Regions from separate parts of the Brucella sp. NBRC 12953 genome, predicted to be linked through region 4. Evidence: riboswitches for the same ligand, from Rfam matches in the RefSeq annotation. Region 4 holds a riboswitch; each other region holds the start of a gene.

Region 1 (7,543 bases), on a different contig from region 4:
CACCATTCAGCGCCAGCTTGCGACCAACCAGATCAAGCGCCTGAATGCCGTTGGCACCTTCATAGATCATGGCAATACGCGCATCGCGCACATATTGGCTCATGCCATGTTCTTCGATATAGCCATGACCGCCAAAAACCTGCTGCGCCATGACAGCATGTTCAAAACCCTTGTCGGTCAGAACGCCTTTCAGCACCGGCGTGAGCAGGCCAACCAGATCGTCAGCCGCCTGACGCTCTGCTTCATCGCCTGAACGATGGGCAATATCGGAATTGAGCGCCGTCCAGAGAATGAGCGCGCGACCGGCTTCGTTATAAGCACGGATATTCATGAGATTACGGCGAATATCCGGATGCACGATGATCGGATCGGCCTTCTTGTCAGGTGCCGCGGCACCCGAAAGCGCACGACCCTGAATGCGTTCACGCGCATAGATCGCGGCATTCTGATAAGCAGTTTCGGCGATCGAAAGCCCCTGCAAAGCAACACCAAGACGCGCTTCGTTCATCATGGTGAACATGGCGCGCAGGCCTTTGTGTGCCTCGCCAATCAGGAAGCCCATCGCATCGTCATAGTTCATCACACAGGTTGCATTGCCGTGGATGCCCATCTTCTCTTCGATGGAGCCGCAGGACACGCCATTGCGCGCTCCCGGATTGCCATCGGCATCCAGAATGAACTTCGGCACGATAAACAGCGAAATGCCCTTCACACCTTCCGGTGCGCCATCGATACGGGCCAGCACCAGATGGATGATGTTTTCCGACATGTCATGTTCGCCAGCCGAAATGAAAATCTTCTGGCCGGAAATCTTGTAGGAACCATCATTCTGTGGTGTCGCTGTTGAACGCAGCAGACCCAGATCGGTACCGCAATGCGGCTCGGTCAGGTTCATTGTGCCGGTCCATGTGCCTTCCACCATCTTTGGCAGATAGGTGTCTTTCTGCTCATCCGTTCCGTGGGTGAGGATCGCGGCAATCGCGCCCTGCGTCAGACCCGGATACATGGTGAGCGCCATATTGGCAGACGACATATATTCGCCAACGGCTGTATGCAGCAGATATGGAAGCCCCTGCCCGCCATATTGTTCAGGCACCGCAAGACCAAGCCAGCCGCCTTCGCGATACTGGTCATATGCTGCTTTGAAACCCTTCGGCGTCTTCACAGAACCATCAGATGCGCGGGCGCAGCCTTCCTGATCCCCGGTATGATTGACAGGAAACAGCGTACCTTCGGCAAGCTTCGCGCCTTCGGACAGGATCGCCTCGACGACATCGGGTGATGCATCGGCAAAACCCGGCAAATTGTTATAACGCTGATAATTCAGAACGTCATTGAGAACGAAATTTGTATCCTCAACTGGCGCGCGATAGCTCGGCATCGAAATCCTCCAAATCAATTACCCGCTCGGCTCCGCATGAAGCGGAACAGGCTCCCACCTGCATCTAAAGCGCGACGCGCTTTAGTTTTATTCTCTCGCATATCGCGATCCCCGGACGGGCTTCCCCTCCAAGGAAGATATGCTTTCAGAATGATTGTCACAGCAAATGCTCAAATGCGTGACATCATGCCCTTCGCAACAAAAATGGGGTTAAAAATTCAAAAAACCAGCCAGTTTTGCTACTTTTGAAGCTCTCGCCGCTCTGAAATTGATGACGAGACTCCAATTCCGAGCCGAAACTAGCGCACTTTGACGTTTCCGTAAACGTCAAAAATTACACTTGTTTGTGCGCTGCCCTTTTTCAGCGAATTATAGACGTCTACCGGGTTACTCGTGCGCTTTGGTGGGCCATTCGTTGTGATGGTTCTGCCAAATTGTGAATCTAATCATGGGCCAGAAGCGTCCTCTTCTGCAGGCCATTTCGTCAAAATTTGCAAGGATTCTTAAAATAGGAAACTTGTTCACCCGCCGATGATCAAGGAGCAATGCGCAATCGAGGATAACGGAGTCTGGCATACTGAACGAGGCTCGATATTGCTGCCAGATGGTCTGAACTGGTTTCCGTGCTTGCGGGAATGTTATTCCCAAGCTGATCGCGCGTCGGAGTTTGTTTCGGCAGTATCTTAATTGAAGCGGGCAGCAGTTAGCGATGCAAGCGCTGCTGGTCAACTGATCTCAACGTCGCGACACCTGTTTGTCAACGATCTGCCCTTTAACCGTTCTGGAGTAAAGTCGGTTGATTGCTTAAACACTGAGGTAGCGACGCATACAATAGAGCAGCGCCGCTTGTTTTTCATTCTCACGAATATCGATTACGCGCCCAAAAAGGATGCGGTGTGTGGCCTCATCGACGGCATTTGTTAATTCGCACTCGAAGCTGACCGAAGCACTGGCAAGGACCGGAACTCCAGTGAGTCCCTCCACCCATTCCCCATAGGCGAACCGGTCCTCCACCGACGTCTTACCACCGAAATGGTTCGAGATGTCCTCCTGGCCGGGCATCAGTGTGTTGACGCAGAAATAGCGCGCGTTCTCAAAGGCATGAAAACACGAGCTCTCCCGATTAAGGCAGACAAGCAGTGTCGCTGGAGTGTCGCTGACACTGCAGGCAGCGGAGGCGGTAAAGCCGTAACGCTTCCCGCCGAACTTTGTGCTGGTGACACTTACCGCCGAACCCAGCCGTGACATGCCATTACGAAACGTGGCTTTATCTACAATGTTGAACCGGCGTTCCACCATATTCATGTCGGCCTCCTGCTGCCCAGCCACCACTAGGCCGAAAGCTCTCTTCTGATGATTTCTGCACCCGCGGTTAGAGCCCTCAGCTTGCCCGTTGCCACCCGACGAGACAAAGGTGCCATTCCACAGTTCGTGCAGGGATAGAGCTTGTCGGCATCCACGAATTGCAGTGCTTTCCGCAGAGTATTGGCAACTTCCTCAGGGGTCTCGATCGCGTTGTTGGCCACATCAATAGCCCCAACCATAACCTTTTTGCCTCGAATGAGTTCGATCAAGTCGATTGGAACATGTGAATTGTGGCATTCGAGAGAGATCAGATCGACACTGGATTTCTGCAGTTTTGGGAAGGTTTCTTCATACTGCCTCCACTCTGATCCGAGAGTTTGCTTCCAGTCGGTATTGGCCTTGATACCGTAGCCATAGCAAATATGGACAGCAGTTTCACACTGAAGTCCCTCCATTGCTTTTTCCAGCGTTGCAACGCCCCAGTCGTTTACCTCATCGAAGAAAACATTGAATGCCGGCTCGTCGAACTGGATGATATCGACACCAGCAGCCTCCAACTCCTTGGCTTCTTCATTGAGGACTTTGGCAAATTCCCAGGCCAGCTTTTCGCGGCTTTTATAATGAGCATCATAGAGCGTATCAATCATGGTCATGGGACCCGGCAAAGCCCATTTGATGGGCTGCTTCGTCTGCTGACGCAAGAATTTGGCATCTTCGACAAAAACAGGTTTTGGACGTGAGATGGCGCCGACAACTGTCGGCACACTTGCGTCATAGCGATTGCGAATTCGGACGGTCTCGCGCTTCTCGAAGTCGACACCGCTGAGATGCTCAATGAAGGTCGTGACAAAATGTTGGCGCGTCTGCTCGCCGTCGCTGACAATATCAATGCCTGCCTGTTGTTGGTCGTCCAGCGACAAACGCAGAGCGTCCTGTTTGCCAGCAGCTAATTCCTCATCCTGCAATTTCCAGGGCGACCAAAGTTTCTCGGGTTGTGCAAGCCAGATTGGTTTTGGCAAGCTGCCAGCCGTTGAGGTGGGCAACAATGGTTTCATTCTAGGCAACCTTGTTTTTTGGTTCGTCAATGAACGCTATTGGCAAACCATTCCTCAAGAATGGTCTTGTATGGTTTGATGAAGTGCTCGTCCGCAAACTTGCCCTGTTCGATAGCCAACCGGCTACGCTCTTCGCGGTCGTAGACAATGCGTGTGAGCGAATAGTCCTGATGCTTCAAATCCGGTTGATAGCAGGCACCCGCCGCAGAGTTGGCGTTGTAAATCTCGGGCCGATAGATCTTCTGGAAAGTCTCCATCGTACTGATGGTTCCGATCAGCTCAAGATTGGTATAATCGGCAAGCAAATCGCCGATAAAATAGAAGGCCAAAGGCGCAACGCTATTCGGAGGCATGAAAAATCGAACCTCCAATCCCATTTTTTTGAAATACTTATCAGTCGAAGAGAACTCGTTCTGCTCATATTCAACCCCTAATACGGGGTGCTGATTTTCAGTTCGACGATAGGTCTTGCTGCTTGAAGCACTCAGACATATTACAGGCGGCTTACTGAAGCTCTCTTTATAAGCATTTGAATTCAGGAAACATTTAAAGAGGTTTCCATGCAATTCTCCGAAGTTATCAGGCGTGCTGAATTCAAGCCGATTCTTATTATGCTCTGGCAATAATACGCTGAAGTCGTAATCTCGCACGTAGGACGAGAAGTTATTCCCGACAATGCCCTCAATGCGCTCGCCGGTCTTGCGATCCATGATATTGGTTTTCAGTATTTCAATCACCGGGAAAGCATCGTTCTTGCTTTCAGCACCAATATTCATTTCAACCGAAATGATTTCCAGTTCGACCGAATACCGATTGCCTTCCGGGTTATCCCAATGCGCCAGAGCGTTGAAACGATTGTCAATCATCCTGAGTGCATTGCGCAGGTTCTCTTGGCGATTGTCACCTCTCGCCAAATTAGCAAAATTGGTCGTGATACGAGTATTTTCTGAGGGATGGTAATCCTCATCAAAGCAAATACTCTTAATGTTGAATGTAAAATCTCTATTCATCGCGACATGACATCCCAATCTATGATTTAAATTCACTTTGATGTCTTTGCTTTCTTTAGTTTCTATTTCTGCTCAGGCCTTCTGCAAAGTCTGTATTGATACGGACTTCGGATAAGAGCGTTAAACCTCTTATGCCGAAGGCGTTGAACGATTAAAATTGATTTCATTTCATACAAGCATGAGCCAGGTTCATAAGTTGGCGGATTAGGCCGACTTTGACAGAACACCGCACCCGAATATGAATGCGTGACGCAATTGTTATGAGCCATGGCCGAAAGGCTTGACCGGACAGTTGGCATAGGACATTGGTTCACTGTCGTGGTTCTGCGGATTTAAATCCGTAGCTAAGAGGGAATTCGGTCAAACGCCGAAGCTGCCCCCGCAACTGTAAGCGGTTAGCAAACGTCCAATTTTGTCACTGGGTCTACCCCGGGAAGACGGACGAGAGCGATTACCCGTGAGCCAGGAGACCTGCCACGTCAGATAACGTTCACGGGCGGGGTGTCCCGGAGTGCCGCTTTCGCGACCGGTATTCCGTGCCGTCGTTTCTGCGCCATTTCACCGCCCAGCTGAAATTTGATGGCTGTACTGGTGACAAGTACAGATGAGTGAAGGCGGAAATAATCATGCTGGACAGACAACATCTGTCAATCCTGCGCGAAGTTGATCGCATGGGGAGCCTGACGGCGGCGGCGGAAAAGCTGAATGTGACACAGTCGGCGCTTAGTCACACCATCCGTAAGCTAGAAGAACGCTATGGCGTAGCCATGTGGGAGAAGGATGGCCGCAATCTTCGTCTCACCGAGGCTGGACGCTATATTGTGACACTTGCACACCGCATTCTGCCGCAGATCGAACGGGCGGAGGATGTCTTATCAGATTATCGCTACGGGCAGCGAGGCTCCCTCAGGATTGGGATGGAATGTCATCCCTGCCATCAATGGCTGATGGGTGTAACAAAGCCTTTCCTGGTGGAATGGCCGGATGTTGATCTGGAGCTAACGACATCATTTGCATCCGGCGGCGTTGCAGCATTGACGGGATACGAAATCGACATTCTGATTACGCCAGATCCGATTGAGACCTCCGGCATCCGTTATGTGCCAGTGTTCGACTACGAGCTCGTGCTTGCCGTTCCTGACGGTCATCCTTTATCGCTTCTGGACAATGCAGAGCCTGCCAATTTGCTGGAGGAAACCCTATTCACTTATCCCGTGCCACCAGAAAGGCTTGATGTCTTTACGCAATTTCTGGTGCCTGCCAATTGCCGCCCACGGCACCATCGAAATGTCGAGACAACGGAAATGATGCTGCAACTTGTTGCGGCAGGCCGCGGCGTCAGCGCCATTCCAAACTGGCTGGTGCGCCAAGAAGCAAAGACACTCGGCGTTCACCCCGTCAGGATCGGCAAGACAGGAATTCAGAAAAGCATTCATCTCGGCCTAAGAAGCGGTGACGAAACCATCGATTTTGTCGACGGATTCCTTGCGACGTCGCGGCAAGCATCAATGCAACTTTGAACACGATAGACCTGAGCGCCTGTTCGCACGGCCCGCCGATGCTATTTCTTCTGCAGCGCTTTGACTTGCAGGGCAATATTCCCGCGATCCAGTTCCGAAACAATGATCTCGGCGGGAACCTGCGGCTTTAAACGGAAGATTTTAGCGCCAGACCTCTGATAAGCCGCATCAGGGGTTTCAGGCTTGCCCACGCATTTCGAAACGAAAGCTGCAACCGCTTTCACGGTCGTATCTTCAACAACGCACAACCAGCTGACCGAAGATACGCTCGTGCGCAGAACAACACGGCAAGAATTGCTGCCGGTTAATGTGAGCTTTGATGGATAAACATCCACATCCTGGGGAGCCGCATCAGCTGCAACATTCTTGAAGTTTATCTTCGATTCTTTGATGACCTGCTTCAATGTGGAGCAATCTTTCTGAGCATCCAAAGCATAGGCCGAGCTGGATGTGAGAACCAAAACCGATACAAATGCAAACGTGAATAAAGATTTCATAAGATCCTCCGAATAAGTGAGGCATAAACGATTGAAAAGGATCAAACAATCATGTTGTTGTCGGACCGCGCCCCTGGTCGGCAAAGTGACGATTACGCCCCTGACTTCACGCGATAAGCCATTCCAAGGGATCGTGGCGCAGTTTCATTAAAGCCGAATTGCTCATAAAGCTTATTCGCTGGCACATCAGCAATCAGGCTCACATAGGCCGAAGACGGAAGTTCGGCATTAACATAGTTCATGATGGCGCTCATGATGGCTTTGCCCAAGCCTCGCCCCTGATGTTGCGGCCCAACGGCGATATCCACCACCTGAAAAAAGCAACCGCCATCCCCGATCAACCGACCCATTCCGATTGCAGAGCCATCGTGCAAAACAAGTACAGAATAGACCGTGCCTTCGAGCCCTTTGGCAGCGGCGGCTTTCGTGAAGGGACTAAGGCCAGCCACCGCACGAAGATGCAAATATTCCTCCACCGATGGGCGGCGGGCTACAGTGGTATAGGCTAGTTGGCTCACATTTATCTCCTCTGGCGACAGATATGAGCTTTAGCCCAAGAACGATTGATTCAACAATATTCATGACGATGCTGAAAGATTTTTCCTAAGTAGTTGAGTTCCCACTCTTCTTGATATCTAAGTATTTTCAGTATCAAGCTCGTCCGGATCATCACAGTGACCACAGAACACGCTCCTTCCAACGTTATGCTCTCGCGCACTGCAGTCACCAGCACTGCGATGATCTTCGGTCTGACTTACAGCCTAAGCGCTGCACT
Region 2 (7,543 bases), on a different contig from region 4:
AAGTCCCAGTCATCATCTTCTGTCGCAACAGCCTTGCCGATCACATAGGAAGAACCCGAACCGGAGAAGAAGTCGTGGTTTTCGTCGGCATTCGGCGAAAGCGCTGAGAGGATCGCCGGGTTGACCTTGCAGGCTTCCGCCGGAAACAGGGCTTCGTAACCAAGGTTCATCAGCGCCTTGTTTGCATTGTAATGCAGGAACTTTTTGACATCTTCGGTCAGACCAACGCCATCATATAGCGCTTCGGTATAACGCACTTCATTATCGTAAAGCTCCAGCAACAGATCGAAGGCAAAATCCTTGATCTCCTGCTTTTTGGCTTCATCAAGCTTCTCAAGCGCGCGCTGATACTTATAGCCGATATAATAACCATGAACGGCTTCATCTCGGATGATAAGGCGGATGAGGTCAGCCGTGTTGGTGAGCTTGGCACGGCTCGACCAGTACATTGGCAGATAGAAACCCGAATAGAACAGGAAGCTTTCCAGAAACACGCTGGCAATCTTCTTCTTGAGCGGATCTTCAGCCTTGTAATTCTCAAGGATCAGCTGTGACTTCCTTTGCAGGAATTCGTTTTCTTCCGACCAGCGATAGGCGTCGTCCACATCAGGCGTCAGGCACAGCGTCGAGAAGATCGACGAATAAGAACGCGCGTGCACCGCTTCCATGAAGGAAATGTTCGACAGAACAGCTTCTTCATGCGGCGTGGAGGCGTCATCCATCAGTGTCACAGCACCGACGGCGTTCTGGATCGTATCCAGAAGCGTCAGGCCTGTGAACACGCGGATAGTGAGCTGCTTTTCTTCCGCTTTCAGCGTTTCCCATGATTGAATATCATTGGAAAGCGGCACCTTTTCCGGCAACCAGAAATTGCCGGTCAGACGGTTCCAGACTTCAAGGTCTTTGTCGTCTTCGATGCGGTTCCAGTTGATGGCCCGCACAACCGCCGGCTTTTTCGCATTGTTGTTTTTGAACTGCATGTTCATAGATTTCACCTTGGTCATAGGGCGCAGGAAACGCAGCCTTCAACCTGCGTACCTTCGAGCGCCATCTGGCGCAGGCGGATGTAATAAATCGTCTTGATGCCCTTCTTCCAGGCGTAGATCTGCGCCTTGTTGATATCGCGTGTGGTGGCGGTATCACGGAAGAAAAGCGTCAGCGACAGACCCTGATCGACATGCTGCGTTGCCGCTGCATAAGTGTCGATGATCTTTTCCGGGCCAATCTCATAGGCATCCTGATAATATTCGAGATTATCATTCGTCATGAAAGCAGCCGGGTAATAAACGCGGCCAATCTTGCCCTCTTTACGGATTTCAATCTTGGAAACAATCGGATGGATCGAAGAGGTCGAATGGTTGATGTAGGAGATCGAGCCTGTTGGCGGCACGGCTTGCAGGTTCTGATTATAAAGCCCGCCTTCCATGACGGCCTTTTTCAGTTCCTGCCAGTCTTCCTGCGTCGGGATCGCAATACCGGCATTCTCGAAAATCTCGCGAACCTTCTCAGTTGCAGGCTCCCAGACCTGATCGGTATATTTGTCGAAATATTCGCCTGTCGCGTATTTCGATTTCTCAAAGCCCTTGAACGAGCTTTTCTGTTCAACAGCGATCAGATTGGAAGCGCGAACTGCGTGATAGGCCACCGTGTAGAAGTAGATATTGGTGAAATCGACGCCTTCTTCCGAACCATAGAAAATACGTTCGCGAGCGAGATAGCCGTGCAGGTTCATCTGGCCGAGGCCGATAGCATGGCTTTCATCATTGCCGCGCGCAACCGAAGGGACAGAACCGATATGGCTCATGTCTGCAACGGCCGTCAGAGCACGGATTGAGGTTTCGATGGTCTTGCCAAAATCCGGGCTATCCATAGCTGCTGCAATATTGAGCGAGCCGAGATTGCAGGAAATATCCTTGCCGAGATGCTCATAAGAAAGATCATCATTGAAGATGCTGGCTTCGCTCACCTGAAGAATTTCCGAGCAGAGATTGCTCATGGTGATGCGTCCATCAATCGGATTGGCGCGGTTCACCGTGTCTTCGAACATGATGTAAGGATAACCGGATTCAAACTGGATTTCCGCTAGCACCTGGAAGAAATCACGCGCGTTGATCTTCTTCTTGCGGATACGGCCGTCATCAACCATTTCACGGTATTTTTCGGTGATCGAAATCTCGGTCATCGGCACGCCATAGACGCGCTCGACGTCATAAGGCGAGAAGAGGTACATATCTTCGTCGTTCTTTGCGAGTTCGAACGTAATGTCCGGGATTACAACGCCAAGCGACAGCGTCTTGATGCGGATTTTTTCGTCTGCATTTTCGCGCTTGGTATCGAGGAAGCGCATGATGTCGGGGTGATGGGCGTGCAGATAAACCGCGCCCGCACCCTGGCGTGCGCCAAGCTGGTTGGCATAAGAGAATGAATCCTCCAGCAGCTTCATCACCGGAATGATGCCCGAAGACTGGTTCTGGATCTGTTTGATCGGTGCGCCGGATTCACGAATATTGGTCAGGCTCAGTGCCACACCGCCACCGCGCTTTGAAAGCTGCAGGGCGGAATTGATGGAGCGACCAATCGATTCCATGTTGTCTTCAACGCGCAACAGGAAGCACGAGACCAGTTCGCCGCGCTGCTTTTTGCCTGCATTGAGGAAGGTCGGCGTTGCCGGCTGATAACGGCCCGCAATGATTTCATCGACCATTTCGCGTGCGTGCTGTTCATTGCCACGCGCAAGCGCAAGCGCCACCATGCAAACGCGGTCTTCGTAGCGCTCGAGATAGCGCTTACCGTCGAAGGTTTTCAGCGTATAGCTGGTGTAATATTTGAACGCACCGAGGAAGGTCGGGAAGCGGAACTTCTTGTCATAGGCATGATCGAAAAGATCACGCACGAAGTTGAAGGAATACTGATCCAGCACTTCCCTCTCGTAGTAGCCTTCATCGACCAGATAGCCGAGCTTTTCACGCAGATTGTGAAAGAACACCGTGTTCTGATTGACGTGCTGAAGGAAGTATTGCTGCGCAGCCTGCCGGTCACGATACAGCTGAATTTTGCCGTCATCGTCATACAGGTTCAGCATGGCGTTTAGCGCATGATAATCCAGCGATGTCTCCGTGGGCTTCTGCGGCTTGCCGCCCGATGAAGCCCCCGATGCTGGGGATGACTCTTGCTTTTCCGAAGCGGCGACCGTCTCGCGCTCACGGGTCAGGGTTGTGTCTGCCGTGTCCAAAATCGTTCCATCCCGTCTTTAACATTGCCAATGTCTTCATCCGTTCCCAAAAGCTCAAAGCGATAGAGGTAGGGAACCTGACATTTTTCCGAAATTATTTTACCTGCAAGGCCAAAGCCTTCACCGAAATTACTGTTCCCGGCGGCGATAACACCGCGAATGAGGGATCGGTTATCCGCATCGTTGAGAAAACGGATGACCGGTTTGGGAACAGCGCCTTTCGCACCGCCGCCGCCATAGGTTGGCGTTACGAGTACAAAAGGCTCGTTCACCCGCAACAGACCAGCATTGTCTTCATAGCTTTCCAGCGGAATACGCTTTGAGCGCATCCCCAGACGCATCACAAAGCGATGCGTGTTTTCCGAACGGCTGGAAAAATAGACGATCTGGCCCATAACAAACTCCGGCAGCAGACCGGCGTTACGCCAGCGAGCTGATCATATCCGGCCGGAAACCGGCCCAATGGGATTCACCAGCAACAACTACCGGCACCTGACGATATCCGAGGCCCTGAACGAGATCATACGCATCGGCATCGGCGGAAATGTCGATGACAGCATATTCAATGCCCTGACGGTCGAGCGCGCGGGTGGTTGCGGTGCACTGGACGCAGGCGGGCTTGCTATAGACGGTAACGTTCATTTTTTCCTCACTGGGGATGGAGCATTTCCAGCACTGTCGCAGAAGCATTTGGCGTTGGAGAATGCGTATAGACAGATGTTTTGATCCACTACGCCTCACACGAATGAAGGCGCAAAAAGGCGTTCGCGCATGATGAAATGCGCGTGAAAAGCAACGAAAACTGAGAGGTACAACGCGCTTTAACAGCGCGAATCCTCCAAACTAGCCCGTAAATGGCGGACCGGAACTGTTTGGTCTTGAATTACTCGACATGCTTGTCACCCCGAAGCTTATGAGAGGGATATACGGGGCACCAAAAGACATGGCAGTACAATGCCATAACTTATCGCGCGCCAACCGGACACCCCGCCCGTGGACGTTCTCGTTCAAGGCAGGTCTCCTGGCTCACGGCTCATCGCTCGCATCCGTCTTCCCGGCCTGTGCCAGTGACATCTGGATTTGAACTCGCCGCTTACAGTTGCGGGGGCAGCTACGGCTTAACAACATCCATCATGGATACCGCGCACCGTATTCCCATCTTCGCTTTTGATCCTCACGAATCGTAAGAACCTTGAACACAAGATATAGTATCTGAAGTTAAAAAGTCGTCAATGGATAGACGGATCAAAAAAACTAAATCTAGCCTTTGTTTCGTCCAGCCTGTGAATAGCAGGGATATGTAGCCGACTATTCCACAGGCTTGATCGGTTTGGGCCGAAACTCGGGCTTTATGGCCTTCAAAGCCATGCGATCCACTATATGTGGTGCCAGAAGTTTCAGCCAGCGCCCCAAACGCATTTGACGCGTCATCAACACTTCGCGTTTGCGATTGGTGATTCCATCCAGCATCAGCTCGACGGCCCGCTGAACAGACATCATATCGTCTTCGCGCACACCGCTCATTCCAAGAGCACCACCGCTGGCACTATAACCTGTGTTACGAATGTCAGTTTTGACAACACCCGGATAAACGATCGTCACCGAAATACCGCTCGGCTCAAGCTCCGATCGCAGCGCCTCGCAAAACCCTGAGAGCGCAAATTTGGTGCCACTATAGGCGGTGCGCCCCGGCACACCTATCAGCCCGGCAACAGATGAAACCGCAACGATGCGGCCTTTGGATTTGGCCAGATGCGGGAGTGCTGCATGGATCGGCCAGACGCTGCCCCAATAGTTAAGCTCCATCAGATCATGCATCCATTGCAAGTCTTCCGGTTTGATCTCGGCAAAATTGGCATGAGCCGACATGCCCGCATTCACAATCAGCGTATCGATCCGCCCAAACGCAGCGGCCGTCTTTTCGATAAGCGCAATACAGGCATTGTGATCGGTGACATCGGTTGGAACGACCAATACCTGACTACCCGATTGTTCAAGCTCAGCAGCAAGTGCCTGCAACTTCTCGGCATTGCGCGAAGCCAGAACCAGCGCTGCCCTCGCACCATCCCGCGCACTGAGCTGTCGCGCGGTTTCAGCGCCGATGCCATCGGATGCACCTGTTATGATCGTTACTTCCATGAAGCCCTCCCTTGCTCGCATGAATAAGCGCGGTCCGAGCTTACATTCCAGCTTGTCAGGCCGTCCAGTACAAGGATTTTGGGCATAGCCGCATCCGAGTGGTCTGATTCCAGCATTTGCGTCCCTCGGTTCATGTGCTGAGCAAATATTGGAAATACACTACCCGTTTGTTTTTGAGCGCATCTTGTTCCAAAAACCGCTTAGCACTTTTCGGGATGCGCTCTAGGTTCACAAAGCCGTGTGGCCTGCGCGACAAAGAGTTTAACGAAATCAATGGCCTGCTGAACGTGCTCGTCAAGGCAACTATTGAATCGATTAAAATCCTTCGTCTTGGTCGAAGGGATAATTTGACAGCCGGGCTTTATATCCTGTATCGATCTATTAAATCCTGAACATTGTTCAATATATTGAACAATTAAGAAGAGGTCCTCCCAAGCATCTCTTCAGACGACCGCTGCACCGGCTGCATCGGAAAACTGTCGGTCTGGCTTTCCTATACGTGAAAGCCGGACCGCTTGAAACCCAGCGCCTTTGTGCCGGCGAGGAATGAGAGACCTCGGCGCTGGGGAAATATGAATAAGGGTGGAAATTATGACTGTAGGTATCAAGCCATTTTCGTTCGACACGGTCGGCTCAATGCTTGTCGAGTGGGGGGCTGCAATGCGTCTCGGCGAAATTCTGGGCGAGCGTTTCTCAGAACGCAAAATCCTCATCGTAACCGACAAGGGCCTGCACAAGGCTGGCGTTCTCAACGAAGCGCTTGCTTCGCTTGAAAAGGCTGGCTTCGGCATCAGCATTTTTGATGCCGTCGTTGCCGATCCGCCGGAATCGGTTCTGTTTGAATGTGTCGATCAGGCCAAGACAGCCGGTTGCGATATCGTGCTGGGCCTCGGCGGCGGCTCTTCGATGGATATTGCAAAGCTTGCTGCGGTGCTTATCGTCTCCGAGCAGGAACTGTCCGAGCTTTACGGCATTGGCAAAGTGCAGGGCACGCGCCTGCCGCTGATCCAGATCCCAACCACTGCTGGCACCGGATCGGAAGTGACCAACATCACGATCCTGACCACCGGCGAAACCACCAAGATGGGTGTCGTTTCCCGCCAGCTCTATGCAGATTTCGTCATTCTAGATGCAGAATTGACCTGCGGTCTGCCAGCGCTTCACACAGCAGCCACCGGCATCGACGCCATGGTTCACGCGATTGAAGCCTATACCAGCCGCATCAAGAAAAATCCGCTTTCTGACGCTTTCGCGCGTGAAGCGTTGAAACTCCTGTCGGCCAATCTGGTTGCAGCCTGCGAAAACGGCAAAGATCGCCATGCCCGTGAAGCCATGCTGCTTGGCGCAAACTATGCCGGTCAGGCCTTCTCGAACTCGCCGGTTGGCGCCGTTCACGCGTTGGCTTACCCACTCGGCGGTCACTATCATGTGCCCCATGGTCTCTCCAACGCCCTGATGCTCGGACCGGTTCTGCGCTTCAACATGGCGGGCGCAGCTGAACTTTATGCAGAGCTTGCAGACCTGCTGCTCGGCAAATCGGAAGGCACGACAGAACAACGTTCAGCAGCTTTCGTTGATTTTATGGAAGACCTGATGAACCGCTCTGGCGCACCACGCCGCCTGCGTGACGTTGACGTCACCGAAGAAAGCCTCGAAACGCTTGCCCGTGATGCAATGTTTCAAACACGTCTTCTGGGTAACAACCCTGTTGATGTGACGGAAGCTGACGCGCTGGCGCTTTATCGCGAAGCATTCTGATCCAAACATCTAATTTAATGAGCATCCCGGAAGAGCGCGCCTGATGGCTGTTCTTCCGGAGCTCTGTTTCGTCCTTTCGGAGTAAAATCTTGAGCACTGAACGCATCGATGGTCAGGAGCAGCCATATTGGCCTGCCGGACCGTTCAAAATCCGTCTGCCTTTCGTTCATTATAAATTCGAGTGGCCTGATTACTGTCAGGGCCTTCTGATGTGTGCGGTCGACCTCTCGGCCATTCCACTGATGGCGGAACTGCTGGGAATGCCATTTGAAGTGGCGCTCGCCGTCGTCGTTCTCAACGGCCTGTTCTACCTCACACATCACCTGCTCGGCGACCCGGTCGTTCCGGGCTGGATCACCCCTGCCGTGCCACTCATCATGGCATATTGCGCCACCTTCCCTGAAGGTCCGGAAC
Region 3 (7,543 bases), on a different contig from region 4:
ATTCGATTTACGAAATTCACGATGAACGATTCAGACAGATGTTTGTTTCGAGCGCTGGTCTTGATGAACTTTACAGCGATTGTCGCTGGGCCGAAGGCCCGGTCTGGTTTAGTGATCTGAACTGCCTGCTATGGAGCGACATTCCCAACCAGCGTATTTTGCGTTGGGTGCCGGAAGGCGGCGTTTCTGTGTTCCGTCAGCCTTCGAATTTTGCCAATGGCAATACGCGCGATCGTGAAGGACGGCTCGTTTCCTGTGAACATGGCGGGCGTCGTGTTACCCGCACCGAAGTTGACGGTAGCATCACCGTGCTTGCGGACAGCTATCAGGGCAAGAAGCTCAACGCACCAAATGATGTTATCGTACGCTCTGACGGCACCATCTGGTTTACCGATCCGACCTACGGAATCTTGGCAGACTATGAAGGCTATAAAGCCGATCCCGAACAGCCAACCCGCAATATCTATCGACTTGATCCGAAAAGCGGTGAGCTTACTGCCGCCATCACAGACTTTGTGCAGCCAAACGGCCTCGCATTTTCGCCCGATGAAACAAAGCTGTTTGTTGCTGACAGCGCCTATAGCCACGACGAAAAAGCACCCCGTCATATCCGGGTTTTCGATGTCGTTGACGACGGCAAGCGTGTCACGGGTGGTAATATTTTCTGCACGATTGATAACGGCCTGCCAGATGGCTTTCGCTTCGATACGGATGGCAACCTTTGGACAAGTGCAGGCGACGGTGTGCATTGCTTCTCGCCAGAAGGCCAGCTTCTCGGCAAGATCAAGACGCCACAAACTGTTGCAAATGTCACTTTTGGCGGCCCACGTCGCAACCGGCTTTTCATTGCGGCAACGAAATCGCTCTACGCGGTCTATTTGACCGTCACGGGTGCGCAGTATCCGTAGTTAAAAAAGCGGCGACCTGTCAAAAAGCCAAGTCGCCGCTGAATAATGCTCACAATAATTGATATTAAAACAGCCTTTTTCACATTCCATCTTTAAAACTGCCTAAGCAGAGCGGAATGCAAATATTATTTCTTTATTCAAACTGAACCGTCTTCTCTTCACGAATAGCTTATGCGAATCGAATTCGGCCCGCATATCTGGAACCAGAAATAACAATACATTCGCAATATGACTGCATCGCAAATTCAGGTGATGCTGCCCAACTCAAGCGGTTGAAACGGCACTTATCCAAACACGAGATGTCCCATATAAACAAACCGTCAATGAAACGGAAACAGTTTGTCAACAAAATGGGTCACAATAGCGTGACAAACTTAAGTAAAAAGTGAAACATATTATCGTTTTATAAGCATCAACAAATTATATAAATTAGGTAACTCTACTTTAATAACAACTTTTATTAGGAGTTGTTTCTGCTAGCGCTGAATCATTGAAACCGCTCTGTCTCTTTGTTTTATCGCATTATCCGACGCAAAACCGGTTTCCATTTTTGCTGGAAATATTCTAATTTAGCTTATGCTGATTGCTTTAGATGCAGCTGTTCATGACCTGGTGCGCGATAGCGAATATGGCAACCGCGTACTCCATAGTATTCGACGTCGACTTCAACACCGAAAACACTGCGAATACATTCGGCCCGTAGTACCTCGCGCGGAGTACCCAGCGCCACAATCTGCCCCTTGTTCATCACTGCGATACGATCACAGAACATCGCCGCATGGTTGAGGTCATGAAGTGCCGCAACAACTGTTAGCTCTTGACGCCTTACAAGATCGAGCAAACCAATCTGGTGGCCAATATCGAGGTGATTGGTCGGCTCATCCAGAAGCAGAATCTGAGGCTCCTGCGCCAGCGCACGCGCAATATGCACGCGCTGACGTTCACCGCCTGAAAGCGTATGCCAATATCGATTTGCCAGATGCGCCATATCTACATTGGCTAAAGCCCGTTCGACAATGACATCATCCGCATCAGACCATGGCGATAAAGCACCCAGATAGGGTGTCCGCCCCAGTTCAACGGCTTGCCGTGCAGTGATGCGATCAGTTGTGCCTGCCTGCTGCTCGACAAGTGCAAGTTTGCGTGCGATCTCGCGACGGTTGAGCTTATGGATCGGCGTTCCGCACAATTTTACTTCGCCAGCGCGACCGCGACGCACACCGGAAAGCAGCGAAAGCAAGCTCGTTTTACCGGACCCATTCGGTCCAATAATGCCGAGGAATTCCCCTTCTTGCACATCAAGCGAAACATCCCGCAGAATTTCTGCACCACCTACCGACCAGCCAACATTTTTCGTCGAAAGCATCATGATTGATCCCTCCTCTGCCCGAGCAAGAGTGCAAAGGCCGGTGCGCCGACCAGAGCCGTAATTACCCCAATGGGTAGAACCTGACCCGGAATGATTATTCGTGACAGGATATCGGCGAGGATCATGAAGATTGCACCAATCAGTGCGGCTGCCGGCAACAATCGCCCATGGCGAACGCCAACGACCATTCGGGCTGCATGTGGAATAACCAGACCGATAAAGCCGATTGAGCCAACAATGGAAACCATGACCGCCGTCATCATGGCACTGACACCAATCAGAACCGCGTAAACGCGACGCACTGGAATACCCAGCGAGGCGGCAGATTCAGAGCCGAAGGTGAAGGCATCAAGCGCCCGTGCGTGCCAAAGGCAAATTGCAAGCCCAATGATACATGCAGGAAAGGCAAGTGCCGCGTCAGGCCAGCGGACACCCGACAGATTGCCGAGAAGCCAGAACATGATGCCGCGAGCTTGCTCGGCATTTGCAGCCTTCGTCACGATAAACGAAGTCAATGCGTTGAAGAGCTGAGACCCCGCGATACCTGCCAGAATGATTGCACTGTTTCCTCGCCCTGCTCTTAGCGCCAGCAGCGAGACCAGAAGAAATGCTATGATTGCCCCTATAAACGCACCCAGCGAAAGCGACAGAACACCAGCGCCAATGCCTAGAATGGCAACGCTGACCGCACCTGTGGACGCACCGGCGGAAATGCCCAGAATATAAGGGTCGGCCAATGAGTTACGTAGAAGCGATTGCAGCACCACACCGGAAAGGGCAAGTGCTGCACCACAACATGCGGCAACCACCGCACGACTGAGACGATAGCTCCAGACAATACCTTCATCTATCGGCTCAAGCGGATAACCTGCATTCCAGACGCGGTTGGCGATTGTTTTCGCCACCACGTCCAGAGGTATCGCAGTTTCACCAATTGCAGCGCCCAGCCACAAGGCACCGAGAAGCAGGACAAGCGCCAGCGCTACGAAAAGCAACCTGCCGCTCATGCCCTTGCCCAGATGAATGCCAGAAGTGGCTGCGCGTGCTATCACTTGTTGAGATCCGAAGCGGCAATATCCGCAGCAAGCGTTTCAATACCTTCGATCACGCGGAGCGAAGTGCTCATCGACTGCGCATCCATATCGAAGACATGGCCGCCTGAGACGGCTGGCATCAGCTTGGTAACAGCATCACTTTCAAGGAACTGATGCTTCACAGCAATGTCGTCGGCAGGATAACGACGGCGATCAAGCTTCGCTGCAACGATCATCGACGGGTTGGATTTCGCGATTGTTTCCCAACCGACAGTTGGCCACTCTTCTTCGCTCTCGATCACATTCTTGATGCCAAGCGCGGAAAGGATATAGGCGGGAGCACCAAATTTACCGGCTGCATAGGGATCAGCATCGATCTGCGTGCTGGAGAACCAGACCATCGCGGAAAGCTTGCCATTTGTGGAGCCAATTTTCTCACGCGCAGCAGCTTCACGAGCCTTCAAGTCCGCAACGAGCTTTTCACCGCGATCCTGTACGTTGAAGATCTCAGCAAGTTCAGTGATTTCCTGATAGACGATTTCCATCTTGAAAGGTGCCGTGCGGACGCCATCGCCGCCGCCGGAATTATCCTTGCCTACACAATCGGAGGGTGAGGTGTAGGTTGGAATGCCCAATTCTTCAAATTGTTCAGGCTTACCGACAATGCCCATCGGGCCAACGTGCCACTGAAAATCAGCAGTGACGATTTCAGGCTTTTCCGCTAGCACACTTTCAAAGCTTGGGTCGTTGTCCGCAAGGCGCTTGACCTTTGCATTAACTTCTTCAAAACCCTTCAGAACAGGGCCAAACCAGACAGCAGTACCGACAACTTTGTCGCCAAGACCGAGGCTGTAAAGAATTTCTGTACTGCTCTGACCAACGGCCACAGCGCGGGTTGGTGCCTGTTTGAACGTAACATCGCGACCGCAATTTTTCAGCGTCAGCGGATACTGAGTTTCAGCAGCTTGTGCAGCGAAGCCACTCGCAAGAATAGCAACTGCTGAGAAGGCAACGCGAAACGACGTCTTGCCGATAAAGTTCATTTAAAACCCCGAAATGATAAGAGAAAAAGCCGCATCAAACGGCGGAAGCGATCCGGCGCGTAAAGAAGACGGACATATCCGGGGATATGAATGACGATGGGAGGCAACGTCCTGCGACGCTTAAAGCTGTCATAACCAACTCTCCTGCACCGGGCATCCCCGCCCGTGACAATGGACTACGTTAGACGGCAGGTCTCCTGGCTCACAGATATTCGCTGTTCATCTGCCTTCCCGAGCTGTTTGGAACAGTCTCAGTGACATGACGCTTTGAGGCATCACAAGGATGAACGGCAATCCGCTTACAGTTGCGGGGGCAGCCACGGTCTCGGTCCCTTTTGGGTCGTCCTCACCGTGTTCCCTATTAATCCCCTTCACTCTCGGTCGGGGAACCGTCGTAACTGTATTACATCGCACCGATATAAGCGTCAAGCGAGCCGGGTCGCTTATTCAGCCCTATAAAATCGCTATATAAGACTTTTTGCTAATACGATATTGCAAGTAAAAACAAGCGATGCTGCTTGCTGGTATATTGTAATTCTCTCCTGTAGTCTCCAGATCAGGAGTCTCTGCTTGGGAAGCAGGGGTTTTTGAGGAGGGCTGTCGCAAAGACAGCAGCAAAATGCACGCAAAGTGCATTCAGGGAGGATTTATGCGTAAATGGATTCTGGCCATTTCGTCGGTGGCAGCGCTTGCAATGGCGGGTGCAGCTTCGGCTGAAGATTACAAGGTATTGGCGCCAGCAGCACCGGGCGGTGGCTGGGACCAGACAGCACGCACCATGCAGAACGTGCTTCAGGATGAAAAGATTTCCGGCAGCGTTCAGGTCATTAACGTTCCGGGCGCAGGTGGCACGATTGGCCTGGCGCAGTTCGTCAACCAGAACAAGGGCGACCCGAGCCAGCTCATCGTTGGCGGCTATGTCATGGTCGGTGCGATCCTGACCAACAATTCGCCCGTCAATCTCGACGCGATTACACCAATCGCCCGCCTCACCGGCGAATACGAAGCCATCGTCGTTCCGGCATCGTCCGACATTCAGAACCTCGGCGATCTTGTTGCCAAGCTCAAGGCTGATCCGGGCTCCGTTTCCTGGGGCGGCGGCTCGGCAGGTGGTACGGACCACATCACAGCTGGTCTTTTTGCCAAGGCTGCAGGCGTTGATCCGACCAAAGTCAACTACATTGCCTTTTCCGGTGGTGGCGAAGCGCTCGCTGCAATTCTTGGCAATCAGGTAACAGTCGGCATTTCCGGCTATGGCGAATTTGACCCACAGATCAAGGCTGGTACGCTTCGCATTATCGGTATTTCCAGCGATGAACGCGTTGAAGGCATCGACGCTCCGACCTTCAAGGAAGGTGGCGTCGACGTTTCGATCCAGAACTGGCGCATGGTCGGCGCCGCTCCGGGCATCACCGCCGAACAGGAAGCGGCCGTCAATGCAGATATCGAAAAGATGGTGAAGTCTGAATCCTGGCAGAAGGCACTGGCCGACAAGGGCTGGGCCGATACCTATCTTGCAGGCGATGCTTTTAAAGAGCAACTCAAGAAAGATGTGGCTTCCACTGAAACCATCCTCAAGGAAATCGGCCTCGTCAAATGACAGGATCTGAACAGCATGGAGAGCGCCGTTCCGCTGGAACGGCGCCAGACTACGCAGCTCTTGTCATAGCCCTAATCCTTGCTGCAATTGCTATCGCAATTGCCTGGTCAACGGCCTATGGCAACAATGTGCTGTCTTACTCGCCCGTTGGGCCTAAAACCGTCCCCTATATCATTGCAGCTGGGCTATTCATCCTGTCTATCTGGACCGTAATCAGCGCATTGAAGGGCGAGTTTCCCGAACGTGAACATCAGGAAATTTCACCTATGGCGTGGATTGTTGGCGGTCTGGTTATCCAGATGCTGACCATGAAAACCATGGGCTTTTCCATCGCAACGGGTCTGCTGTTTGCAGCAACGGCGCGCGGATTTGGCTATCGCAAATTCTGGATAAGTGTGCCGGTCGGCATCGTCTTCTCATTCGTCATCTGGTTCATTTTTGCACGCGGCCTGCAGCTATCGCTGCCGTCAGGCTGGCTTGAACAATTCGTTTAAGGCGAAAGAACATGGATACAATCACTCTCCTCGCCAACGGACTACTGGTGGCCCTTGAGCCATCAAACCTTATTTACGCGCTGATTGGCGTCACACTTGGCACGGCTGTTGGCGTGCTGCCGGGCATCGGCCCAGCACTTACAGTGGCGTTGCTCCTGCCCGTTACCTATAAACTCGACCCCGCCGGTTCTCTCATCATGTTTGCCGGTATTTATTACGGCGGCATGTATGGCGGATCGACCACCTCGATCTTGCTGAATACGCCCGGAGAAAGCGCCTCCATCGTTACGGCATTGGAGGGCAATAAAATGGCCCGAGCGGGGCGCGGTGGGCCAGCCCTTGCAACCGCTGCAATCGGCTCGTTTATTGCAGGCTTGATTGCAACGCTGGCTTTGGCATTTGTGGCCCCGTGGGTGGTGAAATTCGCCCTCTCCTTCGGACCTTCGGAATATTTCGCGCTCATGCTGCTTGCCTTCATGACCGTCTCGGCGGCATTTGGCGATTCCACATTGCGCGGCCTCACCTCGCTGTTCATCGGTCTGACGCTTGGCCTTATCGGCATCGATCAGCTGACCGGACAGGCCCGTCTGGTCATGGGCACGCCGAACCTTCTCGATGGCATCAATGTTACCACGCTTGCGGTGGCGCTGTTTGCTATTGGCGAGACCTTGGCGGTGGTTTCCAAAAAGCTCAGCCCCGACGATGAAGTCATCGCCGTCAAAGGCTCAGTCTGGATGACCAAGAATGACTGGAAGCGCTCGTGGATGCCATGGTTGCGTGGAACGGCAATCGGCTTTCCGATTGGCGCGATGCCAGCGGGCGGCGCGGACGTTTCAAGCTTTCTGTCCTATTCAGCAGAACGCCAGTTTTCCAAACATCCGGAAGAGTTTGGCAAAGGCGCTATTGAAGGCGTTGCAGGCCCGGAAGCCGCCAACAACGCATCGGCTGCGGGTACTCTCGTGCCGCTGCTGACGCTCGGTCTGCCAACCACTGCAACGGCGGCAATCATGCTGGCTGGTTTCCAGCAATTCGGCTTGCAGCCGGGACCACTGCTCTTTGTCACCAATGCGCCGCTGGTATGGGGGCTGGTTGCAA
Region 4 (7,543 bases):
ACAGCGCCGCTTCGAAACCCGTCACTTCTGCACGCGCAATATTGTAAGGCAGATAGGAAGGTGCCGTGCTCATGATCGCATCACGTAGCCATGTCTTATAGAAAGCCAAATCGAGACTTGTATCGGCTGTTGCTTGCCAGTTCAGACCAATCTCATACGAGCGGGATTTTTCCGGCTGCAGATCGGCATTCGCAAAGCCGGGATAGTAAAGCTCATTAAAGGTCGGCGCACGGAAGCCCGTGCCAAACGAAGAACGCAGCACGAGATCCGGCAGAATTTCGTAGCTCGCGCCGAGATTATACGTGACCACGTCACCAAACTGCTCATTATAATCGTAGCGCACACCGCCATCAAAGCGCAGCGCATCATATTCGAGCGAGTATTGCCCGAATACCGCAGCCAGATCACGACTGGTTTTGGCATATTCGGTCGTAGCGCTGACTTCCTCGCGGTAAGCTTCAACGCCACCGGTCACCACATGCGAAACATTGCCCGTTTCAAACTGCTTTTCCGTCGAGGCAAAGATGCCATAGCGCTTAGTTTCAAACAGATCAGACCCGCTAACCCCCTTACGGAAATTTCGGCTGTGATCGAGACCAGAGCTGAGCTCGATCGTCGAAGACCAATCAGCTGTGTGATCGATACGCGCACCCAACTTGCCGCTAAATGCTGTTGTATACGCTTCGTTAGCAGACGGTGCTTTGGCATCATATTGATTGCGGCCGCGGCTCAGGAGGCCATCAGTATAAATCTTCCCCCAATCAAAATCCTTCGACAGCGAGAAGTTAAACGATCCCTGCAGAAAACCATCACGATCAGGCTCATAACCAAAAGAATCCGGAGTCGTAAAATTATATCCCTGTGTGCCTGTGACAGCGGCACCAAAGGCATAATCAATGCCGTCCTTGCTGCGTCCCTGAAGCGAACCGGACGCATAACCGCCCCATGGATGCGTAACCCCCGTTGTCAGACTTCCGCAGTAGGAGCGCTCACCGCAGGCTCCGCCCTGTTTGGTGATGATGTTGATAACCCCTCCCATCGCATCCGCACCATATTGCGAGGAATGCGCGCCTTTCGCGATTTCAATACGATCAATTGAACTCAGTGGAATATTGGAAAGCGCTGTTGCTCCGGTCGTTGCTGATGCGGTTCGCACACCGTTGACGAGAACAACCGTCTGTTTTGACGACATACCGCGAATGTAGAGATTGGAAGACGATCCCTGCCCGCCATTGGTGGTAATCGAAATTCCCGAATAGTACTGAAGAAGCGATTGCAAATCAGGCGCTGCTGATCGGTCGATTTCCTCCCGATCAATGACCGTGACGGACGATGTGGAGCGCTGCAAAGACGTTGCACGCCTCAACGGTGTGACGACAATCGTATCAAGCACAACGCCATCCTGCACGCTTGCCTTCGTCTGAGCGAATACGTCGAGCGGCGTAACCACCAGAACGGTGGATGCGAGATATGCCGATAGTTTGAGAATATGCATTATTTCTACTTCCTGCGTGCAAGCCTTGCTTCACCGCAGGTGTCAGAAATCAGGGCGGAAGCGCCTTGTCTTTGTCCCACGGCAACATTTCACAATGTCACCGCTACGGACGGCCGCGACTGGACACCCCTCGTGTCAGCCATGGGTGACTGGATACGGCAGGTCTCCTGACTTCCGGGTCTTCATCGGTCCTCCGCCTTCCCGAACGTGAATATTCAGTGGCTATGATCGCAACTTACGATCATGGGAGGATGACTCGCCGGTCACAGTTGCGGGGGCAGTCTCGGTCTCAGCTCTTCAAATGAGCCTCACCGTGTTCCCTTTTCATCCATCCTTGCGGACAGAACCGTTTCCTGTGGCGAGCGATAGCAAGGGGATGGCAGATTATCAACTGCAACAATGTGCCCCATCTGAATCACATTCAGAACCAATTGATTCAGATGGTTGAACTGTATGGATTTTTCATCTCAGGAAGTCGCGGAAACGACGCAGTGCAAAGAAGAAAAGAACGCTTCCGATTACAATCATGGCCAGCAATTGCGGCCACACGACATTGAGTCCAGCACCGCGGAACAGCACCGATTGCGCGAGCATCACGAAATGCGTGTTGGGTGCCGCCAGCATGATATTCTGAATGATTTCCGGCATACTTTCGCGCGGCGTTGTACCGCCTGAGAGAACCTGTAGTGGTAGCAGAACCAGCATAAGCAAAAGCCCAAACTGAGGCATAGAACCAGCAATCGTTGCTAGGAAAATGCCAAGGCTCGTGGTCGCGAAAAGCTGTAATGCAGCACCCGCTAAAAACAGTGTCAGCGAACCATTGATCGGCACCGCCAGAATGCCCTGCACAACCACAACCAGCGAAAAGGCAGTCGCCACTAGAACCACCATCCCCATGGACCAGACCTTGGAGACCATGATCTCAAGTGGCGTCACCGGCATGACCAGCAGATGTTCGATGGTGCCATGTTCGCGCTCGCGGATGAGAGCTGCCCCCGTCAAAATGATCGAAAGCATAGTCACCGATGAAATGACATTGGTGATTGCACCAAACCAGCCTTTGTTCAGATCCTGATTGAAGCGCGCGCGTAGGTTAAGTCCAACCGGTGTTTGCGTATCCCCGCGATAGCGATTGAGAAACTCGTTCACTTCGCTGGAAACTATCGACTGAACATAACCGCCGCCGGTAAAGGCCTGACTCATGCGCGTTGCATCGACATTCAGCTGAATCGTTGGCGAACGCCCGGCAAGCAGATCGCGCTGAAAATTCGGCGGGATATTGAGCGCAAACGTATCGAGGCCAGAATCCATCCGTTTATCCATCTCATGAGATGAGATGAGCTTTGGCGGCACAAAATACGGCGGATAAAACGCAGTCGTGATGCGACCCGAAACCGGTGACTGATCCTCATCAACGATTGCGATTGCAGCATTGTTGAGATTTTCCGGCATAGCCTTTGCAGCGGTATAGATCGCAAGTGTGAAGGCATAGACGATAAGCAGCAGAAGCATCGGATCACGCGCCAGTCCGCGCAGTTCCTTGACGCCAAGCTGGAATATATTGGAAATCCGCATCTCAGCCCGCCTGCTTCTTGAGAAGTACAATGCCGAGAACGGTAAGAACCGGTATGGCAATCAGCAGCGGCAGGAATGATCCGGCGAGATCGGAGAAATCGAGCGCCTTTGAGAAAGTCCCGCGCGAGATCGTCACGAAATAGGTCGTCGGATAAATCTTGCCGATAAACGCACCTGCCCCCTGCAAAGACGAGACCGGATCGATAATGCCAGAATATTGCACTGCGGGAATGAGTGTCAGCAATGCAGTGCCGAAGATCGCCGCAATCTGGCTATTGATAAAGGTTGAGATCACCAAGCCCATGCCGGTCGTAATGATGACATAGAGAAGCGCCGCCGTGGCATAGGTCAGGAAACTGCCTGTGAATGGCACACGGAATATGAAAACAGCAAAGGCCGTCAGCATCAGGAAGTTGAGAAAAGCAAGCGCGATATAGGGCAGCTGTTTGCCTAGCAAAAACTCGAACTTAGTCACCGGCGTCACATAGAAATTTATGATGGAGCCAAGTTCTTTTTCACGTACAACGCTCAGAACCGCCAACATTGCAGGGATCATCAGCAGAAGTAGCGGGATAACTGCTGGCACCATGGCCACAAGGCTCTGGACGTCCGGATTATAACGATAACGAATTTCCAGATTGAAGTTACCAACAGTGGCGTTGCTTCCATAAAGCTCGCGCGCTTTTTGTGTCAGCCAATTGGCATGCATTCCCTGCACATAACCGCGCACGGTTTCCGCTCGCGTTGGCATGGCGCCGTCGATCCAGGCACCAATTTCGACAGGACGACCACGCGAGACATTGCTGCCGAAATTCGGCGGGATTTCAATAGCCAGGCAGATTTCACCTTCGCGCATACGCCGATCAAGGTCGTCATAATCGGTTATGGGTACTTTTTCAGTGAAATACCGGGAACCAGCAAGTTGCTGCGTGTAATCACGGCTAATCGTCGTATCGTCGCGATCCAAAACCGCAAACGTCAAGTCCTCTACATCGAGATTGATACCGTATCCGATCACGAACATCAGGATCACAGTGCCCAGAATGGCCAATGTCGCCCGGATCGGATCGCGTTTCAACTCCAGCGCTTCGCGGCGTGAGAAAGCCAACATTCGCCGAGGATTTGGCAACCAACCCGCGCGGGCCGTCGTGCTTTTCTCAACCTTTTCAGGCTGAATCTTCACCGCCTCTTGAACGTCTTTCTCAGGCGCTGTTTCGCCAATTGCTTCTTCGAGATATGCGATGAAAGCATCTTCAAGTGTTGCTACATTCCGGCTTGCGGTAATGGCTTTTGGTGTGTCGCTGATCAACACCTTACCAGCATGCATCAAGGAAATGCGATCACACAGTTCCGCTTCATTCATGAAATGGGTCGACACGAAAATCGTGACATTGTCGTTGCGCGAAAGATCGGCAAGGATTTGCCAGAACGCATCGCGCGCAACTGGATCAACGCCTGAAGTTGGCTCATCGAGAATAAGAATATCCGGCGAATGGATCAGCGCGACAGCCAGCGACAGGCGCTGGCGGATGCCGAGCGGCATCGAGTCGGGAAGATCATCCATAACGCCAGCCAAATCAAACCTTTGGGCCAGTTCCTTGATTCTGCGCTTGGTATCTTCTTCCGCCATGCCAAACAGCTTGGCGTGAAGCTCCAGATTTTGATGAACTGTCAGTTCGGAATAGAGCGAAAACGCCTGCGACATGTAACCAACATGACGGCGTATATCGATATCCTTTGGGTCGACTTCGCGTCCAAACAGCCTTGCCGTGCCTTCGCTTGCAGGCAACAAGCCGGTCAAGACCTTCATCGTCGTGGATTTGCCGCAACCGTTAGAGCCGAGGAAGCCGAAAATCTCGCCGCGCGGAATACGGAAACTTACATTGTCAACGGCAGTGAAATTGCCAAATCGCACCGTGACATGCTCGGCTTCGATAGCGATGCCACTATCTGCCTGTGTATTGCGCGGTGGCATTACTACTTCGCTGTGCCCTTTCCGAAGCTCCTCCGGCAAAAGCGCGATGAAGGCTGCATCAAGATTAGGCGTCTGGGTTTTCTCAAGCAGTTCCTGAGGCGTGCCGGTTGCAAGAATCTGGCCGTCATTCATAGCAACCAGCCAATCGAAGCGCTCCGCTTCTTCCATGTAGGCCGTGGCCACAATAACGCTCATCCCCGGACGATCTTTGCGGATATCGTCAATCAGTTCCCAGAACTGTCGCCGCGATAAAGGATCAACGCCCGTTGTCGGCTCATCAAGGATAAGCAAATCAGGATCATGGATCAGTGAGCAACAAAGACTTGTCTTCTGCTTCATGCCACCCGAAAGCTTACCAGCCGGGCGATCAGCAAAAGGCGACATGCCCGTTCGCGCCAGAAGATCAGCAATACGGCGCTCGCGCTCGTGCTTATCGTGACCAAACAGTCGTCCGAAAAACTCAATATTCTCGAACACGGAAAGCGTCGGATACAGATTCTTTCCCAAGCCTTGAGGCATATAGGCGATGCGCGGGAAGGCAGACTGTCGATGACGCTTGTCGGCAATATCGCCGCCAAGCACTTCAATCCTGCCCTTCTGCATAACGCGAGCGCCAGCAATCAGCGACAGAAGGCTCGATTTTCCAACGCCGTCAGGTCCAATCAGCCCGACCATGCAGCCGGCAGGCACCTCGAGCGAAACATCACGCAACGCTTCAGTCGATCCATAGGACAGCTTCACGCTGTCTGCGCGAACGACAAAGCTGTCGTCGCCCACGCCAGCCTTTATCGAAGCCGCACTCATTTTACTGTTTCCGCGAGATTCTTCGGCCATTCAGCATTTTGATCAAGTTTCACATAAGCCATACCCGGAAGCCCGGTTTTGACCTGCTGAATATATTTCTGAAGCAATTCCTGCGGGATTTTTGCCTTAACGCGGAACATAAGCTTTTGACGCTCTTCCTCCGTCTCAACCGACTTTGGCGTGAACTGAGCAACATCGGCTACGAAACTAATCGTGGCGGGGATCACATATTGAGGTGCGGCATCAAGCACAATACGAGCATCCGCGCCAATGGCCACGCGACCAGCCTGCGAAGTCGGCAGGAAGAAAGTCATATAGACATCGCTGACATCGACCAGATTAAGCACGCGGCCGCCAGCCGACAATACTTCACCCGGTTGCGCAACACGATATTGCACGCGACCCGGCTTTGGCGAACGCAATGTGGCATCATTGATATCTGTATCGATGGTGGCAATCGCCGCCTTTGCAGCTTCAACCGCAGCTTCTGCATCAACAACTTGTGCCTTTGCAGCACTGATCGCAGCCGCTGTCGCGGCGAGCTGCGCCTTTGCAGCACCCACGGCTGCCTCAGCGCCCTGCGCGGTTGCGCGATCATCATCCAGTACCTGCTGAGAAACTGTGCGCGATTCTGAAAGCTGTTGCGAACGGGCCAGACGGCGATTTGCAGCGTCCAGTTGCGCTTCGCGCTGTGAGACCGTGGCCTGAGCGGCGGTTTGCTCGGCTTCACGCTGGACAACCAAACTTTTCGCTGTCTCAATGCTTATTTCAGCGCGACGAAGCTGCGCTTCTGCCTGTTTGCGCTGGCTCTCGAGCTGGGCAGTATCCATGCGCGCCAGAACCGCGTTTGCCTCAACAAACTGTCCTTCGTCGGCAAGAATTTCGCGGATACGTCCGGGGCTTTTGGTGGATACATCGATCTCTACGGCTTCGATTCGCCCATTTCCGCCAGCAATGCCTTCCGGCAGTCCGGGGTCGCTCAGTGCTTTCCAGGCATAGTAGCCTCCGGCTACCAAAGCCACGACTACACCAGTTGCGATCCACTGCTTGCGATTAAACCCCATGCCGAAACATCCTCTGCGTCATCATCTTGCGGGCCCGCAAAGCAAAGCTATGCGGCAAACGATACTACTCAGTCAGATTGAATTCTGTATTTTCACTTGGGAGTGCGTGCCTTGATTAAAATCAACTATACTCAAATGCACCGCAATTTCATGCGTTAAATAATAAATATAAGAAAATTCGCGGGTGCCGATTTAGTGAGATGGAGGGCAATGCTGACAGCACCCGCTGGCTGTCGACAGTACAACATTGCAAAAAGATCGCGCTGGTGCGCTCGACAGATCCTTGAATTGTTTAAAATTAGCCGGGGCGTCGCTTTGGTTGGGCCTCGACGCCCCGGAGATTGCCGACTCTGGTGGAACTCGGCAACAAGCGATCATTAGCATCCGCTGGCGGAGGCTTTCTTTGATTTAAATCAACCAGATAATAAATAACCTGAATGTGCCGCTATTTTTTAGGTCGACACTTACCCCAGGTCTTTTTCAAGTATGCCGATACGCTCTTGAGCTTCGGATCAGACAAGAAACCCTGTCGAAAAAGAATACTGCCTTTGACCTCCGGTATAGCGTTGTTGAGGTCAAGCTGGCGCTTGATTTCATCGACGCCATTTCCCGCAAGCCATTCAGGCTCAG

What was found. Region 4 has a riboswitch for cobalamin ahead of ABWV94_RS10805 (TonB-dependent receptor domain-containing protein). Riboswitches for the same ligand answer to the same signal wherever they lie in the genome.
Positions count from the first base shown of each region.
Region 1: linked by a shared signal. The riboswitch ahead of ABWV94_RS15200 (LysR substrate-binding domain-containing protein) and the one ahead of ABWV94_RS10805 (TonB-dependent receptor domain-containing protein) in region 4 are both predicted to bind cobalamin.
Region 2: linked by a shared signal. The riboswitch ahead of nrdH (glutaredoxin-like protein NrdH) and the one ahead of ABWV94_RS10805 (TonB-dependent receptor domain-containing protein) in region 4 are both predicted to bind cobalamin.
Region 3: linked by a shared signal. The riboswitch ahead of ABWV94_RS15515 (ABC transporter substrate-binding protein) and the one ahead of ABWV94_RS10805 (TonB-dependent receptor domain-containing protein) in region 4 are both predicted to bind cobalamin.

Region 1 is NZ_BAABSV010000006.1:36,876-44,418, reverse strand. It holds gene ABWV94_RS15220 (acyl-CoA dehydrogenase C-terminal domain-containing protein) at 1-1,381, opposite strand, end outside; gene ABWV94_RS15215 (flavin reductase) at 2,186-2,686, opposite strand; gene ABWV94_RS15210 (methionine synthase) at 2,713-3,741, opposite strand; gene ABWV94_RS15205 (DUF1852 domain-containing protein) at 3,768-4,751, opposite strand; cobalamin riboswitch at 5,054-5,244, shown strand; gene ABWV94_RS15200 (LysR substrate-binding domain-containing protein) at 5,378-6,271, shown strand; gene ABWV94_RS15195 (hypothetical protein) at 6,313-6,813, opposite strand; gene ABWV94_RS15190 (GNAT family N-acetyltransferase) at 6,861-7,292, opposite strand; gene ABWV94_RS15185 (MFS transporter) at 7,473-7,543, shown strand, end outside.
Region 2 is NZ_BAABSV010000003.1:194,693-202,235, forward strand. It holds gene nrdF (class 1b ribonucleoside-diphosphate reductase subunit beta) at 1-986, opposite strand, end outside; gene nrdE (class 1b ribonucleoside-diphosphate reductase subunit alpha) at 1,001-3,232, opposite strand; gene nrdI (class Ib ribonucleoside-diphosphate reductase assembly flavoprotein NrdI) at 3,208-3,627, opposite strand; gene nrdH (glutaredoxin-like protein NrdH) at 3,653-3,874, opposite strand; cobalamin riboswitch at 4,227-4,442, opposite strand; gene ABWV94_RS08445 (SDR family oxidoreductase) at 4,541-5,371, opposite strand; gene ABWV94_RS08450 (iron-containing alcohol dehydrogenase) at 5,963-7,129, shown strand; gene ABWV94_RS08455 (hypothetical protein) at 7,219-7,543, shown strand, end outside.
Region 3 is NZ_BAABSV010000006.1:102,139-109,681, reverse strand. It holds gene ABWV94_RS15530 (SMP-30/gluconolactonase/LRE family protein) at 39-908, shown strand; gene ABWV94_RS15525 (ABC transporter ATP-binding protein) at 1,483-2,277, opposite strand; gene ABWV94_RS15520 (FecCD family ABC transporter permease) at 2,274-3,284, opposite strand; gene ABWV94_RS15515 (ABC transporter substrate-binding protein) at 3,326-4,354, opposite strand; cobalamin riboswitch at 4,525-4,763, opposite strand; gene ABWV94_RS15510 (Bug family tripartite tricarboxylate transporter substrate binding protein) at 5,004-5,954, shown strand; gene ABWV94_RS15505 (tripartite tricarboxylate transporter TctB family protein) at 5,951-6,448, shown strand; gene ABWV94_RS15500 (tripartite tricarboxylate transporter permease) at 6,460-7,543, shown strand, end outside.
Region 4 is NZ_BAABSV010000004.1:103,823-111,365, forward strand. It holds gene ABWV94_RS10805 (TonB-dependent receptor domain-containing protein) at 1-1,495, opposite strand, end outside; cobalamin riboswitch at 1,636-1,861, opposite strand; gene ABWV94_RS10810 (ABC transporter permease) at 1,958-3,070, opposite strand; gene rbbA (ribosome-associated ATPase/putative transporter RbbA) at 3,072-5,879, opposite strand; gene ABWV94_RS10820 (HlyD family secretion protein) at 5,846-6,913, opposite strand; gene ABWV94_RS10825 (glycoside hydrolase family 10-like protein) at 7,359-7,543, opposite strand, start outside.